Regions from separate parts of the Stenotrophomonas sp. YJH_SMC_14-1 genome, predicted to be linked through region 2. Evidence: riboswitches for the same ligand, from Rfam matches in the RefSeq annotation. Region 2 holds a riboswitch; the other holds the start of a gene.
What was found. Region 2 has a riboswitch for glycine ahead of AC5P9P_RS18435 (trimeric intracellular cation channel family protein). Riboswitches for the same ligand answer to the same signal wherever they lie in the genome.
Positions count from the first base shown of each region.

Region 1: linked by a shared signal. The riboswitch ahead of gcvP (aminomethyl-transferring glycine dehydrogenase) and the one ahead of AC5P9P_RS18435 (trimeric intracellular cation channel family protein) in region 2 are both predicted to bind glycine.

Region 1 covers NZ_JCAFVK010000002.1:585,687-589,089, reverse strand. The annotation lists gene gcvP (aminomethyl-transferring glycine dehydrogenase) at 1-1,798, opposite strand, end outside; glycine riboswitch at 1,861-1,963, opposite strand; gene AC5P9P_RS07705 (multidrug effflux MFS transporter) at 2,263-3,403, shown strand, end outside.
Region 2 covers NZ_JCAFVK010000011.1:14,335-17,737, forward strand. The annotation lists gene AC5P9P_RS18415 (NAD(P)/FAD-dependent oxidoreductase) at 1-215, shown strand, start outside; gene AC5P9P_RS18420 (hypothetical protein) at 307-762, opposite strand; gene AC5P9P_RS18425 (nuclear transport factor 2 family protein) at 768-1,199, opposite strand; gene AC5P9P_RS18430 (GIY-YIG nuclease family protein) at 1,271-1,546, opposite strand; glycine riboswitch at 1,587-1,676, shown strand; glycine riboswitch at 1,690-1,795, shown strand; gene AC5P9P_RS18435 (trimeric intracellular cation channel family protein) at 1,878-2,495, shown strand; gene AC5P9P_RS18440 (3-deoxy-7-phosphoheptulonate synthase) at 2,664-3,403, opposite strand, start outside.

The DNA.
Region 1 (3,403 bases), on a different contig from region 2:
CGTGCGCCGAATCCGGGATCAGGCAGATGTCGCGGTGGCCTTCGCCGCGCGAGCGGTGGTATGCCCGGATCGCCAGCAGGCCGGCGTACTCGCCCTGTGCGCCGGAGTTCGGCTGCAGGCTGACCGCGTCGTAGCCGGTGCATTCGACCAGCATCGCTTCCAGCGTGTCGATCAGTTCCTTGTAGCCCAGCGCCTGGTCGGCCGGCACCAGCGGGTGGATCTGCGAGAACTCCGGCCAGGTCACCGGGATCATCTCGGCGGTGGCGTTGAGCTTCATGGTGCACGAACCCAGCGGGATCATCGTGCGGTCCATCGCCAGGTCCTTGTCGGCCAGCGAACGCAGGTAGCGCAGCAGTTCGTGTTCGCTGTGGTGGGTGTTGAACACCGGGTGGGTCAGGAACGCGGACTGGCGCAGCAGGCCGGCCGGCAGCGCGTCGGCGGTGCTGGCATCCAGTGCGTCGACGTCCAGCGAGGCACCGAACACCGCAGCCACGGCGACGATGTCGGCGCGGGTGGTGGTCTCGTCCAGGCTGATGCCGACCGAGTCGCTGTCGATCGCGCGCAGGTTGTAACCGGCGGCGCGTGCCTTGGCATGGATTTCATCGGCATGCACGCCGGTGACGTGCAGGGTGTCGAAGAAGTCGCCACCGACCTGCACGCCGGCATTGCGCAGCGCTGCGGCCAGGATCGAGGCCAGTCGATGGGTGCGGCGGGCAATGCGGGTCAGGCCTTCCGGGCCGTGGTAAACGGCGTACATCGAGGCCATCACCGCCAGCAGCACCTGCGCGGTACAGATGTTGGAGGTGGCCTTCTCGCGGCGGATGTGCTGTTCGCGGGTCTGCAGGGTCAGGCGGTAGGCCGGGTTGCCCTGGGCATCGATCGAAACGCCGATCAGGCGGCCCGGCATCGAGCGCTTGTAGGCGTCACGGCAGGCCATGAAGGCGGCGTGCGGGCCACCGAAGCCGAACGGCACGCCGAAACGCTGGCTGTTGCCGACAACGATGTCCGCGCCCCATTCGCCCGGGGCAGCCAGCAGGGTCAGGGCCAGCAGGTCGGTGGCCACGGCCACCAGGCCGCCGCGTGCGTGCACGGCATCGACCAGCGCCTTGTAGTCGCCGACCTGGCCAAAGGTGTCCGGATACTGCAGCAGCAGGCCGAAGGCTTCTGCTTCCAGCGCTTCGGCCGGGGCGCCGACGCGCAGCACGATGCCCATGGGCTCGGCGCGGGTACGCAGCAGTTCCAGGGTCTGCGGGTGCACGGCGTCGTGCACGAAGAAGGTGTCCGACTTCGACTTGGCCGAACGCTTGGCCAGGGTCATCGCTTCGGCGGCGGCGGTGGCTTCGTCCAGCAGCGAGGCGTTGGCGATTTCCATGCCGGTCAGGTCGGCGCACAGGGTCTGGAAGTTGATCAGCGCTTCCATGCGGCCCTGCGAGATTTCCGCCTGGTACGGGGTGTAGGCGGTGTACCACGCCGGGTTTTCCAGGATGTTGCGCAGGATCACGTTCGGCGTGTGGGTACCGTAGTAACCCTGGCCGATGAAGCTGCGCAGCACGGTGTTCTTGTCGGCGATCGCACGGATCTTCGCCAGTGCCTGCACTTCGGTCATCGACTCCGGCAGTGCCAGCGGTGCCGGCGACTTGATCTTGGCCGGCACGATGGCGTCGGTCATCGCATCCAGCGACGCGTGGCCGACGACGTCGAGCATCTGCGCGATCTCGGCGTCGTTGGGGCCGATGTGGCGCTCGACGAACGCGTTGTGGTGCTCGAGCTCACGCAGGGAAGGGGTGTTCTGGGACATGGCGAAGGATCCGTCAGGAAAGGGCACACGCACGGGCACAAGCCGCCGGTCGGCGGTCTGCGGGGCGCCCCTCTGTCCTTTTGCCTGAGAGTTTAAAAGCGCGGCGGACCGCAGCTTCGTGCCCCTTCGGCGCCGGATCGAACCGGTCTCTCCAGAGTTGTGTTACGGGTGGTATCGGGCCTGAGCGATTACGGGCGTTGCGCCTTCGGCAGCGGTGTTCCGCTTCTCCCACCGTGTTGCCCGCCGATTATAGCCCGTTGCGGGCGCGGCGGCCGCCTTCGGTCCTGGAGGCCGCGCCTGAATGGCCGATGGCCCGTCCGTGCGTTTTGTGCACTGCTGCATGGCATCAGGTGCAATCCCCACCTATGATGGGCGGATACCCGAATTCATCTGGCGCCGTCCCTGCTGCAGGGGACCGGCGCCCGCCGTGCGTGCCGCGCATGGCCCTGCCGGACGCCTTTCCCATGACCGCCGCTGTTGCTCCCTCCACCCGCCGCATGGCCCTGCTGCTCGCCGGCCTGGCCATGTTCGGTCCGTTCTCGATCGACACCATCTTCCCGGCGTTCCCGCAGCTGGCCCAGCGCCTGGCGGTGGACGAGGTGGCGGTGCAGCAGACCATCAGCGTGTATCTGCTGTTCTACGGCCTGATGAGCCTTGCGCACGGCCCGCTGTCCGATGCCTGGGGCCGCAAGCGGGTGATCCTCGGTGGCCTGGTGGTGTTCGTCGGCGCTTCGGTCGGCTGCGCGCTGTCCACCGACCTGACCACGCTGCTGGCGTTCCGTGCGCTGCAGGGCCTGTCAGCAGGCGTCGGCATGATCGTCGGCCGCGCGGTGATCCGCGACCTGTACCACGGACACGACGCGCAGCGTCTGATGAGCCAGGTATCGATGCTGTTCGGCATCGCTCCGGCCATCGCACCGATCATTGGCGGCTGGATCCTGCTCAGTGGCGCCGGCTGGCCACTGATTTTCTGGTTCCTGGTGGTGTTTGCGCTGCTCCTGCTGGCGGCCACTGCACGCTACCTGCCGGAAACCCATCCGGTGGAGGCACGGGTGCCGTTGTCGCCGCGCGTGCTGCTGCGTGATTACGTGCGCATCGGTTTCAACCCGCGGTTTCTGCGCCTGGCGCTGGCCGGCAGCATCGGTTTCGGCGGCATTTTCCTGTACATCTCCTCGGCGCCGGTGTTCGTGATGCAGCACCTGCATCTGGGCGAGGGTGGTTTTGCCTGGCTGTTCATCCCCACCATCGGCGGCATGACCACCGGCTCGTTCCTGTCCGGGCGCATGGCCGGGCACACCACGCCCACCCGCCAGGTGTCCATTGGTTTCGGCCTGTGTGCGCTGTCGGTGCTGCTGAATGTCGGCTACGTGGCGCTGTCGCCACAGTTCGTGCTGCCATGGGCGGTACTGCCGATCTTCCTGGGCGGCATGGGCATGGCATTGATCTTCCCGATCCTGGCGCTGGCGGTGCTGGACATGTACCCGCACCAGCGCGGCCTGGCCTCGTCGCTGCAGGCCTTCGTGCAGCTGATGATCAGCACGGTGGTGGCCGGCGTGGTGTCGCCGCTGCTCAGTGCCAGCCCGCTGCACCTGGCGCTGGGGCAGG
Region 2 (3,403 bases):
TCGGTCGCATGGCCGCGATCGTGCACCTGGGGCGGCTGCAGCTGTCGGGCGTGCTGGCCTGGTGGTTCTGGCTGGCCGCGCACGTGTTCTTCCTGATCGGCTTCCGCAACCGCATCGTAGTGCTGCTGAACTGGGCCGTGGCGTACTGGAGCTACCAGCGCAGCGCGCGCATCATCTTCGGTGATGACCAGGAAGACCGGCGACCGAGGCGGTAGTGCCCGCCGCTGGCCGGCTGCCACGCGGTCCGATCCCTTTCCGCAGGAAAGGGCTCTGACTCCGTCAACATCATCCATGCATGGCGTGGATCTACCGCTTCATCGGGCCGCCGGGCGCCCGCCGTTTCGACCATGCGCGGCAGAAGTCCTCCTTCCTTGCGGTGTCGGCAATCTGCGCGGCACTCCAGTTGCGGGTAATCCAGATCGTCAGTGCCGTGCTGCTCAGATGCCAGCGCAGCATGTCGTGCCGTGGCTGCCGCCAAAGATGGCGGCGGGCAATCCAGAACGCCTCCCGTTCCACCTCTGGCACCTTCTTCTTCATCGCGTCGTCGTCGAAGAACTGCGCGGCGAAACTCCAGGGATTCATCGGCTGAAATCCTGTTCGCGGTTCACTGGTGCACGCAGCCACACCACTGGGCACACGGTCTGCTGGCTTCGGCCAACCGCCCACCAGGGCAAGCCCGAGCAGGTACAGCAGGCCAGGCAGCAGTGCGATGCCGGCGGCCAGTACGACGACGGAGACCCATGCCTTACCGGCGGCACGCATCGTGCTCACTTCGCCTTCGGTTTCGGGTACCACAACGCGTTGACGATGACCCAGCGCTGGTCGAAGCGCCCCATGTGGAAGTAATCGACGAACCACGGCGTTTCCAATCGCACCGAGGCGGCATTGCCGGTCACGTCCAGCACCGTGCAGCGGCGGTCCCATTGATCCTTCGGGGTCTTCAACGCGCCCTGCTTCGTCAGCGCGACCAGTTCTTCCTTCGACATGCGGCGCAGGCCCAGCCGCTCGTCGGGCGTATCGCCGAGGACCGCGCGCTTGGCCAGGTCCGGGTGCAGGGAGCGGGCGACGCGCTGCGGGTCGGCCTCCAGCTGGCCGTCGACGTAGTCATGGCAGGTGGCTTCGATGGCCGCGAGGGTGGCCGGGTCGGCAGCGGGACTGGTTGACGCGGAGAGAGCGAACAACAGGGCGACGGTGGACATCCGGGTCTCCAGCGCTGAGGGCTGGGCGATCATCGCATGGCGGCACAGAGGCATCCATGTATGCCATGGATCTACAGGGACCCAGCATCCACCGCCTGCAGCCAGGCCAGCTTGCGTTCCCGCGGCTGCTGCTTGAGCTGCCATTCGGCCCGCGAGGCGGCGGCCCGGTCCGGGTACTCGCGCACGGCCAGCACGCGCAGCGGCGGCCGGGCCCGGGTGTAGCGCGCGCCCTTGCCGGCCTGGTGGGCGGCAAAACGCGCGTCCACGTCGGTGCTGATGCCGGCGTAATAGCTGCCATCGCGACATTCGAGCAGGTACAGGAACCACGGGCGGAGGGACGGGGCCATGCCCGGATTATGCCGTGCTGCACTGCAGCGGATATACTGGCGCCCGAATGCAGGAGAGAGGCGCCGCGCTGGCGCCCGCCGAAGGCGCAGGCTCCCATGATCGCTCAGGCCGGTGGGCTGGAATCCCACCAACCATGCATTCGACTCGCCGAGCTGGAGAGAGGTCACCGGGCATGCCCGGGACGATCCGCCGAAGGGGCACGCGGCCCATGCCGCTGAACTCTCAGGCAAAAGGACAGCGGGAGCGGCACCGGTCATCGTCATCCCGTCATTGCGCAGGCAGTGGCGGTAGTCGCGCATGGCCGGCCCCACCGCGCCCGGAGCCTGCCCAATGCTGCTGTCCATCATCTACCTGATCGCCATTTCCGCCGAAGCCATGACCGGCGCGCTGGCCGCCGGCCGCCGCCGCATGGACCTGTTCGGCGTGGTCATGATCGCCTGCGTCACCGCCCTCGGTGGTGGATCACTGCGCGACATCCTGCTCGGCCACTACCCGCTGGGCTGGGTGAAGCATCCGGAGTACCTGGGCTTCACCGTATGCGCGGCGCTGATCGCCACTTGGGTGGCGCGCTGGATGCACCACTTCCGCCGCACCTTCCTGGTGCTCGATGGCCTGGGCCTGATCGCCTTCACCCTGATCGGCTGCTCGATTGCGCGCGAAGCCGGCCATGCGATGCCGATCGTGCTGATCGCCGGCATGTTGACCGGCGCGTTCGGCGGCGTGCTGCGCGACATCCTCTGCAACGAGGTGCCGCTGATCTTCCAGAAGGAGCTGTACGCGATCATCGCGCTGCTGACCGGCGCGGCCTACCTGTTGCTGCTGCACTGGGGCGTGGCCGACGCCACCGCGATCCTGTGCTGCCTCGGCGGCGGCTTCGCGCTACGCCTGCTGGCGATCCACTACCGCTGGGAAATGCCGAAGTTCGTGTACCACGACGAAGTGCATTGAGGTTCGCGCGGCGGAATCCGCACCACCCCGGCGATGTACCTGGCGCTGTCGCTCATGCGCAGCGCCAGGCGCATCGCCGGTGCAGATGGGCCGGTCTCCAACTCCGACCGGCCCTGATCGCGGCCGCACCCCCGCAGGCGCTGGCCGCCATCCACACACGTGCCGCACTCAAGCGGCTTCGGACACCTTCACGTCGCGACGGGCGCGCACGGCCGCGGCCAGTCGCTCCAGCACCGTCACGGTGGTGTCCCAGTCGATGCAGCCATCGGTGATGCTCTGCCCGTAGACCAGCGGTTGGCCTTCCACCAGTTCCTGGCGACCACCGACCAGATGGCTCTCGATCATCACACCGACGATGCGCTGTTCACCGTCTTCCAACTGAACGGCGATGTCCTCGATCACCTTCGGCTGGTTGTCCGGATTCTTCAGGCTGTTGGCATGGCTGGCGTCGATCATCAGACGAGTCGGCAGCTTGGCCTTGGCCAGCGCCTGGCAGGCCTCGGCGACACTGCCTGCATCGTAGTTCGGCTGCTTGCCGCCGCGCAGGATCACATGGCAATCCGGGTTGCCAGTGGTCGACACGATGGCGGTGCCGCCCTGCTTGGTGACCGACAGGAAGTGATGCGGATTGGAGGCCGCACCCACCGCGTCGGCGGCGATCTTCACGTTGCCATCGGTGCCGTTCTTGAAGCCGACCGGGCACGACAGCCCCGAGGCCAGTTCGCGGTGCACCTGGCTTTCGGTGGTGCGCGCACCAATGGCGCCCCAGGCCACCAGATCGGCGATGTACTGCGGCGAGATCACGTCGAGGAACTCGACACCGGCCGGCAGGCCGAGCTTGTTGATGTCGCGCAGCAGGCCACGGGCAATGCGCAGGCCCTTGTCGATCCTGAAGCTGCCATCCAGGT